DNA from 2 places in the Desulfovibrio piger genome. Region 1 is predicted to be linked to the other one. Evidence: predicted binding sites of a transcription regulator. Region 1 holds the regulator's gene; the other holds the start of a gene.
The links. The regulator sigma-54, encoded in region 1, starts transcription at its own class of promoters, with help from an activator protein. The targets are predictions, from matches to a motif close to CTGGCACGGNNNNTGCTT.
Positions count from the first base shown of each region.

Region 2: a site for sigma-54 is predicted at 2,540-2,557, ahead of DESPIGER_RS07970 (Spy/CpxP family protein refolding chaperone). Genes of this name have one in related genera too.

Region 1 is NZ_LT630450.1:285,200-290,149, forward strand. Features, by position in the region: gene DESPIGER_RS01485 (CTP synthase) at 1-1,136, shown strand, start outside; gene rpoN (RNA polymerase factor sigma-54) at 1,316-2,746, shown strand; gene hpf (ribosome hibernation-promoting factor, HPF/YfiA family) at 2,769-3,308, shown strand; gene rapZ (RNase adapter RapZ) at 3,350-4,252, shown strand; gene DESPIGER_RS01505 (PTS sugar transporter subunit IIA) at 4,321-4,764, shown strand; gene DESPIGER_RS01510 (PTS sugar transporter subunit IIB) at 4,770-4,950, shown strand, end outside.
Region 2 is NZ_LT630450.1:1,736,939-1,741,888, forward strand. Features, by position in the region: gene DESPIGER_RS07965 (aromatic amino acid transport family protein) at 1-1,121, shown strand, start outside; gene DESPIGER_RS07970 (Spy/CpxP family protein refolding chaperone) at 1,905-2,465, opposite strand; gene DESPIGER_RS07975 (periplasmic heavy metal sensor) at 2,799-3,275, opposite strand; gene zraS (two-component system sensor histidine kinase ZraS) at 3,457-4,950, shown strand, end outside.

The sequences.
Region 1 (4,950 bases):
ACAACTGCCTGAACATCCACCTGACGCTGGTGCCCTACCTCAAGGCCGCCGGTGAGCACAAGACCAAGCCCACCCAGCACAGCGTCAAGGAGCTGCTTTCCATCGGCATCCAGCCCGACATCATCCTCTGCCGCTGCGAGCACAGCATCCCCGAGGAGATGCGCCGCAAGATCGCCCTGTTCTGCAACGTGGACCAGGATGCCGTCTTCTCCTCCGTGGATGTGGGCAACATCTATGAAGTGCCCCTGCGTTTCTATGAGGAGGGCTTTGACCAGAAAGTGGCCATCATGCTGCGACTGCCCGCGCGTAACGCCCATCTGGAAGACTGGAAGAAGCTGGTCTACGACTGCGCCAATCCCCAGGGCAGCGTGACCATCGCCATCGTGGGCAAGTATGTGGACCTGAAGGAAGCCTACAAGAGCCTGCACGAAGCCCTGATCCACGGCGGTGTGGCCAACCGCGTTTCCGTGAACCTGCGTTACGTCAATTCCGAGAACGTGGACGACAGCAACGTGGCCGCCACCTTTGCCGGCTGCGACGGCATCCTGGTGCCCGGCGGCTTCGGCTATCGCGGCGTGGAGGGCAAGATCGCCGCCATCCGCTATGCCCGCGAAAACCGCATCCCCTTCTTCGGCATCTGTCTGGGCATGCAGTGCGCTGTCATCGAGTTCGCCCGCCATGTGGCCGGCCTGGAAGACGCCAATTCCGAAGAGTTCGATCCCCTGAGCGCCCACAAGGTCATCTACCTGATGACCGAATGGTTCGACTTCCGCACCAAGAACCTGGAAAAGCGCGATGCCGAGAGCGACAAGGGCGGCACCATGCGTCTGGGCGCCTACCCCTGCAAGATCATCCCCGGTACCCGCGCCTTTGAGGCCTACGGCAAGGAGCTGGTGGAGGAACGCCACCGCCACCGCTACGAATTCAACAACGCTTTCAAGGATCTGCTGGAAGAGAAGGGCATGGTCTTCAGCGGTACCGCTCCCGACGGCTCCCTGATGGAGATCGTGGAGCTGCCCGACCATCCCTGGTTCCTGGGCTGCCAGTTCCACCCCGAATTCAAGTCCCGCCCCATGGCGGCGCATCCCCTGTTCCGTGAATTCATCAAGGCCGCCAAGGACAACCACAGGAAATAGGGCTTTTGTGCACGAAAAGCCGTTCAGGACGCTCCGCCGGCGCGGGGCGTCCTTTTTTTATGCAATGACTTGAAATATTCCCTTTTTTATGCTCGCAAGCCCGCCTCCCTTGCCTATTGGTGCAGCATGTGGCATGGTATTTGAAAAGTAGAAAATTTTTACTGACAGGATAGCACCCCATGGCATTGGAACTTCGTCAACAACTCAAATTGTCGCAGCAGCTGGTCATGACCCCCCAGCTGCAGCAGGCCATCAAGCTGTTGCAGCTTTCTCGTGTCGAACTTCTGGAGACCGTCCAGCAGGAATTGCTGGAGAATCCTTTCCTGGAAGAGGCCCCGGCCAATGAGCCCGTAGCCCAGCAGGACCAGGAAGAGCCCCGGCATGAGAAGCCCCAGGACGAAGTCTATGACGCGGATCTGTCCCGCAATGCCGACTGGGAGGAATATCTTGGCGAGTTCGCCAGCACGCCGCGTACCTCGCAGGGCCGGGAGCTGGAGATCGCGGAAGAGATCTCCCCCCTGGAGGCCCGCTATTCGGCCAAGCCCACGCTGGAAGGGCATCTGCTCTGGCAGCTGCACCTTTCGACCCTGACGGACGAACAGAAGGCGATCGGCGAGATCATCATCGGCAACCTGGGTTCTTCGGGCTATCTGCGCGCCAGCGTGGAGGAGATCGCCGAGATGGCGTCCACCACGCCGGAGGCCGTGCAGACGGTGCTGGAGCGCGTGCAGCTCTTCGATCCGGTGGGCGTGGCGGCCCGGGATGCCCGCGAATGCCTGCTGGTGCAGCTGAAGAACCTGCGCTATGACCGTGACCCCATCCTGATGGAACTGGTGCAGTCGCATCTGGAAGACCTGGAGGCCCACCGCTACAAGCCCCTGCTGCGCAAGTTCAAGCTGGACATGGAAGGCCTGCGCGAATACCTGGACATCATCCAGTCCCTGGAGCCCCTGCCCGGTGCCAGCTTCGACAGCAGCGAGCCCACCTATGTGAGCCCCGACGTCTTCGTGTACAGTGTCGGCGACGAATTCGTCATCCTGCTCAACGAGGAGGGCCTGCCGCATCTGCAGCTCTCCAGCATGTTGCGTGATGGCGTTCCCTCCTGTAATGAAAAAGAGAAGGACTACGTTTCGGAAAAAATACGTTCGGCCTCCTGGCTCATCCGCAGTCTGTACCAGCGGCAGCGGACGCTGTATAAAGTGGTGGAAAGCATCGTCAAGCACCAGCAGCCCTTTTTCCGCGACGGCGTCACCAAGCTCGCGCCGCTCATCCTCAAGGATATCGCCGACGATATCGGGATGCACGAGTCCACGGTCAGCCGCATCACCACCAACAAATATGTGGCGACGCCGCACGGCATCTTCGAGCTCAAATTTTTCTTCAACAGCGGGCTTGAACTGGACGATGGAAGTCAGGTAGGCTCTGAAAGTGTCAAGGCCCTGATCAAAAAGTTCATCGCTGCTGAAGATCCCAAATCGCCCCTGAGCGATGAGCGGCTCGGCGAGCTGCTCAAGGAACAGTTGAAGGTCAACATCGCACGGCGCACGGTGGCCAAGTACCGCACGGCGCTGAACATCCCCTCATCCTCAAAGCGCAAGGAACATTTCTGATTCCTGCACCACGGGAGGTTCTATGAACATTGCTTTCACTTTCAAGAACTTCGAGGCCTCCGATCATCTGAAGAAGTATGCCCGTCGCCGCATGGAAAAGATGGGGCGCTTTTTTGGCAAGGCTTCCGGACTGGAAGTCGGTGTTGTGCTTACTGTGGACAAGTTCCGGCATCGCTGTGAAGTGACCATCGCCGGCGAGGGGCTGCACCTGAGCGCTTCCGAACAGTCTTCCGACATGTATGCCGCCATCGACCTTGTGGTGGACAAGGTCGAGGCCCAGATCAAGAAGCACGTCTCGCGCGTCAAGGAACAGCGCCGTCAGGCCCGCAACGCCAATGTGGACGTGTTCACCTACAACCTGGAAGCCGATCCCGATGAAGAGCCCGCCGTGGTGGGCACCGAGCGCTTTGCGCCCAAGCCCCTGCATCTGGACGAAGCCCTGATGCAGCTGGAATCCATCGGCAGTGACTTCCTGGTCTTCATCAATGCCGAGACCGACCGCGTCAATGTGGTGTACCGCCGCCGCATCGGCGGCTATGCCGTCATCGACCCTGTCCTGTAAAGACTTCGGGGCCCCCGCAAGGGGGCCCCTTCGAGAGTGCCATGAGCCAGACATCATCCGATGAAGCGGCCACGCCTGTCCAGGTCTGCATCGTCACCGGCCTTTCAGGGGCCGGTAAGAGTACGGCGTTGCAGGTCTTTGAGGACTTGCGCTATTTTACCGTGGACGGACTGCCTGCCGGGCTGGCCGCCGAGATGGCGGACATGATGCGGCGCGAATCCATGGAGCGTTTCCGGGGCATGGCCCTGGGCATGGACATGCGGCAGCAGGATTTTCTGGAAGAGCTCAACGTGGCCCTTGCCCGGCTTGCGGAACACGGTGTCCGGCCCATGCTGCTCTTTCTGGAGGCCGGACCGCAGGAGCTCATGCGGCGTTACGCCACGACCCGCCGGCCGCACCCGCTGGAACGCGAGGGCATGGGGCTTGAGGATGCCCTGCGCGAGGAGCGCGCGCGGCTGGCCCCTGTGCGCGAGATGGCGGATCTGGTCATAGATACCAGCCGTTTTTCCATCCATGACCTGCGCCGTGCCATCCAGAAGCGCTGGAGCAGGACGCCGGGCAGGCTGCGGGCCATCCGTGTCAACGTCATCTCGTTCGGCTTCAAGTATGGTGTCCCGCGCGAGGCGGATTTCGTCTTTGACCTGCGCTTCCTGCCCAACCCCTATTTTGTAGAGAAATTGCGTCCTCTCAGCGGCAAGGACAAGGCGGTCCGTGACTATGTCTTTGCCACCGAGGCAGCGCAGGAATTCGAGAAAAAGCTTTTCGACCTGGTGCGCTTCATGCTGCCGCAGATGGAAGCGGAAGGCCGCTACCGGGTGGCCATAGCCGTGGGCTGCACCGGTGGCCGCCACCGCTCCGTGGCCACGGCCGAGGCCCTGTTCCAGATGCTGCGCCAGGCGGATTATCCGGCCAGTCTTGAGCACAGGCACCTTGAACTTGGCTAGGAAAGCTGGCACTCTTGGCATTACATGCTGCATTTTGCAGAAATTTCAGTTCCAGCGCGAGGTATGTCATGTCGGAACAGCAATCTTCCACCCAGGTCGGCATCATCGTCGTTGCCCATGCCGACTATGGTTCTGCCATGCTGCGCACGGCGGAGTTCATCCTTGGTACCCTGAGCGACTGCACCTCCATCAGCGTGGACATCGCCCAGGAAGTGCCCGAGACCGTGCGCCGTCTGGATGATGCCGCCCAGCGGCTGGACAAGGGCGCCGGGGTCATCATCCTCACCGACATGTTCGGCGGCACCCCCACCAACCTGGCCCTCTCCCTGCTGGGGAGCCATCATGTGGAAGTCGTCACCGGCGTCAACCTGCCCATGCTGCTCAAGGTCTTCACCTGCCGCGAAAAGCCCCTGGCCGAGCTGGCCAGGCTGGCCGGAGAGGCCGGTACCAAGGGCATCGTCGTGGCCGGCAGCATGCTGCGCTCCCGGAACAAAGAAAAAACAGGCGATTGATTCGTATGCTCTGGTTCAGAGTGGACAATCGTCTGGTGCACGGGCAGGTCATCGAAGGCTGGCTGCCCTATGTGGCCGCCCGGCACCTGATCGTTGCCAATGACGCCATGTCCGCGGACCTTCTGCAGCAGCAGATCGTGTCCCTGGCCGTGCCGGAACAGGTGGCCGTCCACTTCGTGCCGGTGG
Region 2 (4,950 bases), 1.4 Mb from region 1:
TCTGGCCCCTGGTCGTCATCACCCTGCTGGTGGGCCCCATGACCTATTTCGCCCACCGGGGCCTGGCCCGCTTCGTGCTGTCCTCCTCCCGTGCCGACAGCGACATCACCGCCGTGGTGGAAGAGCATTTCGGCCTTTCCGCAGGCAAGCTCATCACCCTGCTCTATTTCTTCGCCATCTATCCCATCCTGCTCATCTATGCCGTGGGCATCACCAACACGGTGGAATCCTTCATCGTCAACCAGCTGCAGCTGGCCGCGCCGCCGCGCCTGCTGCTTTCCGGCGTGCTGGTGGCGGCCCTGATGGCCGTCATCCTGCTGGGCGAGAGCTTCATGCTCAAATTCAACGAGTGGCTGGTCTACCCCCTGTGCGCCATCCTCTTCTGTCTGTCGCTCTACCTCGTCCCGCACTGGAACACCTCCGCCCTGGGGCAGATGCCTGACGCCGGCAGCTTCCTGGGCACCCTCTGGCTCACCCTGCCGGTGCTGGTCTTCGCCTTCAACCATTCGCCCGCCATCTCCTCCTTTGCCCTGGCCCAGCGCCGCCACTACGGCGACACGGCCGAACAGAAGGCCGCCCGGACCCTGCGCGGCACGGCCTGTATCCTGGTGCTCTTCGTCATGGCCTTCGTCTTCAGCTGCGTGCTCAGCCTCAGCCCCGCCCAGCTGATGGAAGCCAAGGCCCAGAACATCCCCGTGCTCTCCTATCTGGCCAACCAGTTCGACAATCCCGTCATTTCCTGGTTCGGTCCGCTCATCGCCTTCCTGGCCATCGGCAGCTCGTTCTTCGGCCACTACCTGGGCGCCCGCGAAGGCCTGCACGGCATCCTGGTCCAGATGTCCTCCACCCCCGAAACCACGGCCACCTCGCGCCGCGTGCGCACCGGCATCGCCCTGTTCTTCTTCGTGACCCTCTGGCTGGCCGGCTGGCTCAACCCCGGCATCCTGGACATCATCGAGTCCCTCAGCGGCCCGGTCATCGCCGTGATCCTGTTCATCATGCCCATGTACGCCGTGCACAAGGTCCCGGCCATGCGCCGCTACCGCGGCCAGTGGAGCAATGCCTTCGTGCTGGCCGCCGGCTGCGTGGCCATCTCTTCCCTGCTCTACAAGCTGTTCTGATCCCGGGCGCCGCATCCGCCCGACGGCAAAGGCGTCCGCCGCCCCGTGCGGTGGACGCCTTTTTTGTGTCCGCGGGCCGGGCCGATGCCGTGGCGCACAGGATGGCGGAGCCTGCGGGAGGAACGATGACGGCATGCACCGCGCCCGCCGGAGGGCATGGCGTCCGGGGAGGAAGCGGCCGCTGTCCGAAAACGGCAGGTGCGAAGACCGCCCCGCCCGCCGGCCCGGACGGACTGCCGCGCCGCTGAAGACCGGGGGCGCCCGGGGAGGAAGGGCCCTCCCCCGTCCCGGCGTCCGGCAGCGCAGGCCGCAGGCCCCGGGCACAGGCGGGCCCCTGTCCCCCGGGGGCACACCCTGCCGCCGGACGGACAGGAAGGCGGACCGGCCGGAGCAGCGGCCGGAAAAAGACGACCGGCTGCCCAGGGGGAGGGGCAGCCGGCCAAAGAGGGAGGATGTTCTGATGGTTAGAGGTTATGGTGAAGGAGGAGGATGCTCTTGTGAGCCCCGGCAGGACCAAGGGGGATCGCCCTGCCGGATATGGTGTCCGCCAGAGGCGGGGAGGGGCTATCTCGGGGTGTACACCTGCCTTTTTCGGAAAGGCCCGGCCGGAGCCAGGGGAGATCCCCGGCCGGGGTAGACGTTCCAGAGGACTGCATTTCTTGCGGAGCGCGGGCTCCGGTTAAAGGTGCCTGTCAAAGGAGGTTGCTGTTCTCGGGAGCCTGGCCGGAGGGAGGAGGATCTTCCGGCCAGATATTTCTTGCTGCCGTTGGCAGGTATCAGCGCTTAGTAGTGGCCGCGATAGGGGCCGTCGTAGCAGCCGGCGCCACCGCGGGGGCCGTCAAAGGCGGGGCCGCGATCGCCACGGGGACCACGGGGGCCACGGGGGCCGTCCTTGAAGCCTTCCGGCACGCCCACTTCGGCAGCCAGCTTGTCGCCCAGGGCGTCATGCAGGTCGGCCATCTCGTTGCGCAGGCGGGTCATTTCGGTAGCGGCCTCGCGCACGGCCTTCACATCGGGGTTGGTGGCGTTTTCCAAAGCCCGCAGTTCCTGGCGCTTGACATAGATGCTGTCGCGCAGCTGTTCCATGCGGGGAGCGAACTCTTCCATGATCTTGTCGAACTTGGCGCGCTGCGCGTCCGACATGGCCCGGTAACCCCAGCCGCGGGCGTGACCGTGATGTCCCCAGCCGCCTTCCCAGCAGCCACCGTCGCCGTAACCGTAACAGGGACCGTAACCGTTGCCCTGACCGCGATGGTGGGGACCGGCGAAAGCGTCGGAGGTCATGGTTCCGCCGATGAGGGCAGCAGCCAGCAGGGCAGGGATCATCACACGGGAAGTCTTCATATATGTGCTCCTTTGTCTCTTTGCAGAGTGGATTGTCTTTGGGCTTTGGGTCTTGCCCTTTGTGCTCTGTTTTATAGCAACCCCCGTGCCAAATATAATTTTTTAATATAAATCAATATGTTGAATACACAACCCGGCAAACATGCCGTTTCCGGCGGGCGGGCGGGGGCCCCGGATGTCCAGTTTTTATGCAGCCGGCGGGCGGATCTGGCTAAAAATTATACAGCAGACAAATTTTCATACACCCCGGCACAGGGCCCCGACGCCGGAGCCCGGGCACAAAAAAAGCCCCGTCCGGGCGGGGCATGGATAGTCGGCGAAGGTCGGCGGGCGTTACGGGCAGGGTTCGAGGCTTTCCTGCAGGGAATAGGCATGGATCACGTCCTGCCGGATCATGCTGTTGCAGCCCCGGCTCTTGCCGGCACGGCGAAAGCTCACGCCCACCTCGTCCAGCAGGCGGCCCTCCAGCTGCGCCAGCTGCAGGCGCAGGCGGTCGCGCAGGTCCTGCAGTTCCCAGCCCAGGCGGGAAAGCGTCTCGGCGGACGAATCCTCCGCATAATCGAAATGGGCCAGCTCTTCCCGCTTCTGGCGTATGCGCCAGCGGGTATCCTCGATGCCGGGGCGGGCTTCTTCAAGGATGGCACGGGCCTTGACCTGCTGTTCCTCGGGCAGGCTCTGGAGCCACTGGTCGACATTGCGATAGCCGCGCGGCCCGTGACCGCCGCCATGATGTCCCCCGGCAGCCGCCAGGAGCGGCAGCAGCAGGAGCGATGTCATCACCAGACCACTGACAACTATATTCTTCCACATAGGCAAACCTTGTTCTGTTGGGCCATGCTTCTGGCATATCAAGCCTGTGTCCGCGGCGCAAGGAAAGGCCGCGCACGGGCCGTGGCATTTTTTTCGTCTTTTCCTGTTCCTGCAAAAAACATGCAAGCCAAATATCCGACGGCAAGGTGACAGGGGCCCCAACCATGCTTATAGTGCAGGCATGAACTTTTTCCGCCGCTGCCTTTCCGCCGCTGCCGCCCTGCTGGACCCCCGCCGCCACAGGCTGGCCCGCGCCGCCCGCCGGCCCCGCCAGACGCCGGGGCCTTCCGCGTCCGGTCAGGACAGCGGCGGCATGGTGGCCAATGACCAGGCCGTGCGCGAGAACGACTGCTCGCAGGCCCGTTCGCAGCTGGCCCAGCAGCAGAACACCCCGCTGGGACTGCTGCTGGGCGGGACGGCCTTCGTCCTCATCCTGCTGGTCACCCTGCTGGCCCTGGCCTCCATCGAACGCAACGAGCGCGCCATGTCGCGCCTGCTGGCCGAAAAGGGCAGCTCCCTGATCATGGCTTTCGAGAGCATGCTGCGCACCAGCATGCGCGGCGAGGCCCGGGTGCGCCTGCAGATCCTGCTCAAGGAGATGGCCAGCACCTCGGACGTGCAGTTCATCGCCGTCACCATGCCCGACGGCACCATCCTGGCCCACAGCAACGGCAACCGCCTGGGCGAGATACTGCGCATCAACGGCGAAGAGGCTGACGAGAAGACCATGAAGATGCTGGCCCCCGGCAGCCGGACCCGCTCCGCCGTCCTCAATATGGAAGGGCAGCGCGTGTTCGTGGTCTACCGCTATTTCATGCAGCCCCCGCAGGGGCAGCAGCTGCCGCCGGGCCTGCCGCAACCCGTCATCTTCCTGGGCCTCGACCTCTCGCCCTTCGAGATCACCCGCAGCCAGGACAGGGACCACGTCTTCATGCTGGCCGGGGTGGCCATGCTGGTGGGCCTGGCCTGCCTGCTGGCCCTGTACTATGCCCAGCGCGCCCGCGAGTCCCGCCGCCGCCAGCGCCGGGCCGAAGGCGAGATACGCCGCCTGGAAGAAGAGATCCGCCGCAAGGAAAAGCTGGCCGCCGTGGGCACGCTGGCCGCCGGGGTGGCCCACGAGATCCGCAACCCGCTCAGTTCCATCAAGGGCTACGCCACCTATTTCGGCATGCGTTTCCCCGAAGGCAGCGAGGACCGCAAGGCCGCGGGCGTCATGGTGCGCGAGGTGGAGCGCCTCAACCGCGTCATCAGCGAGCTCATCGGGCTCTCGCGCCCCAGTGACGTGCGTCCCGTGGCCGCGCCGCTGGAAGACAGCGTGGCCCATGTGCTGCGCCTCATCGCCCAGGATGCCGAAAAACGCGGCGTCCGGCTGGTGAACAGCCTCCCGGCCGATCTGCCCCCGGCCCGCATGGACCCCGACAGGCTGGGGCAGGCCCTGCTCAACATCTGCCTCAACGCCCTGGACGCCATGCCCGGCGGCGGCACCCTGACCCTGGACTGCACGGTGGAGAAACAGCATCTCGTCCTTTCGGTCACGGATACCGGGCAGGGCATCGCGCCCGGGAACCTCAGCCACATCTTCGACCCCTATTTCACCACCAAGGGGCACGGCACGGGCCTGGGGCTGGCCACGGTCCACAAGATCGTGGAGGCGCTCGGGGGCGAAGTCTATGTG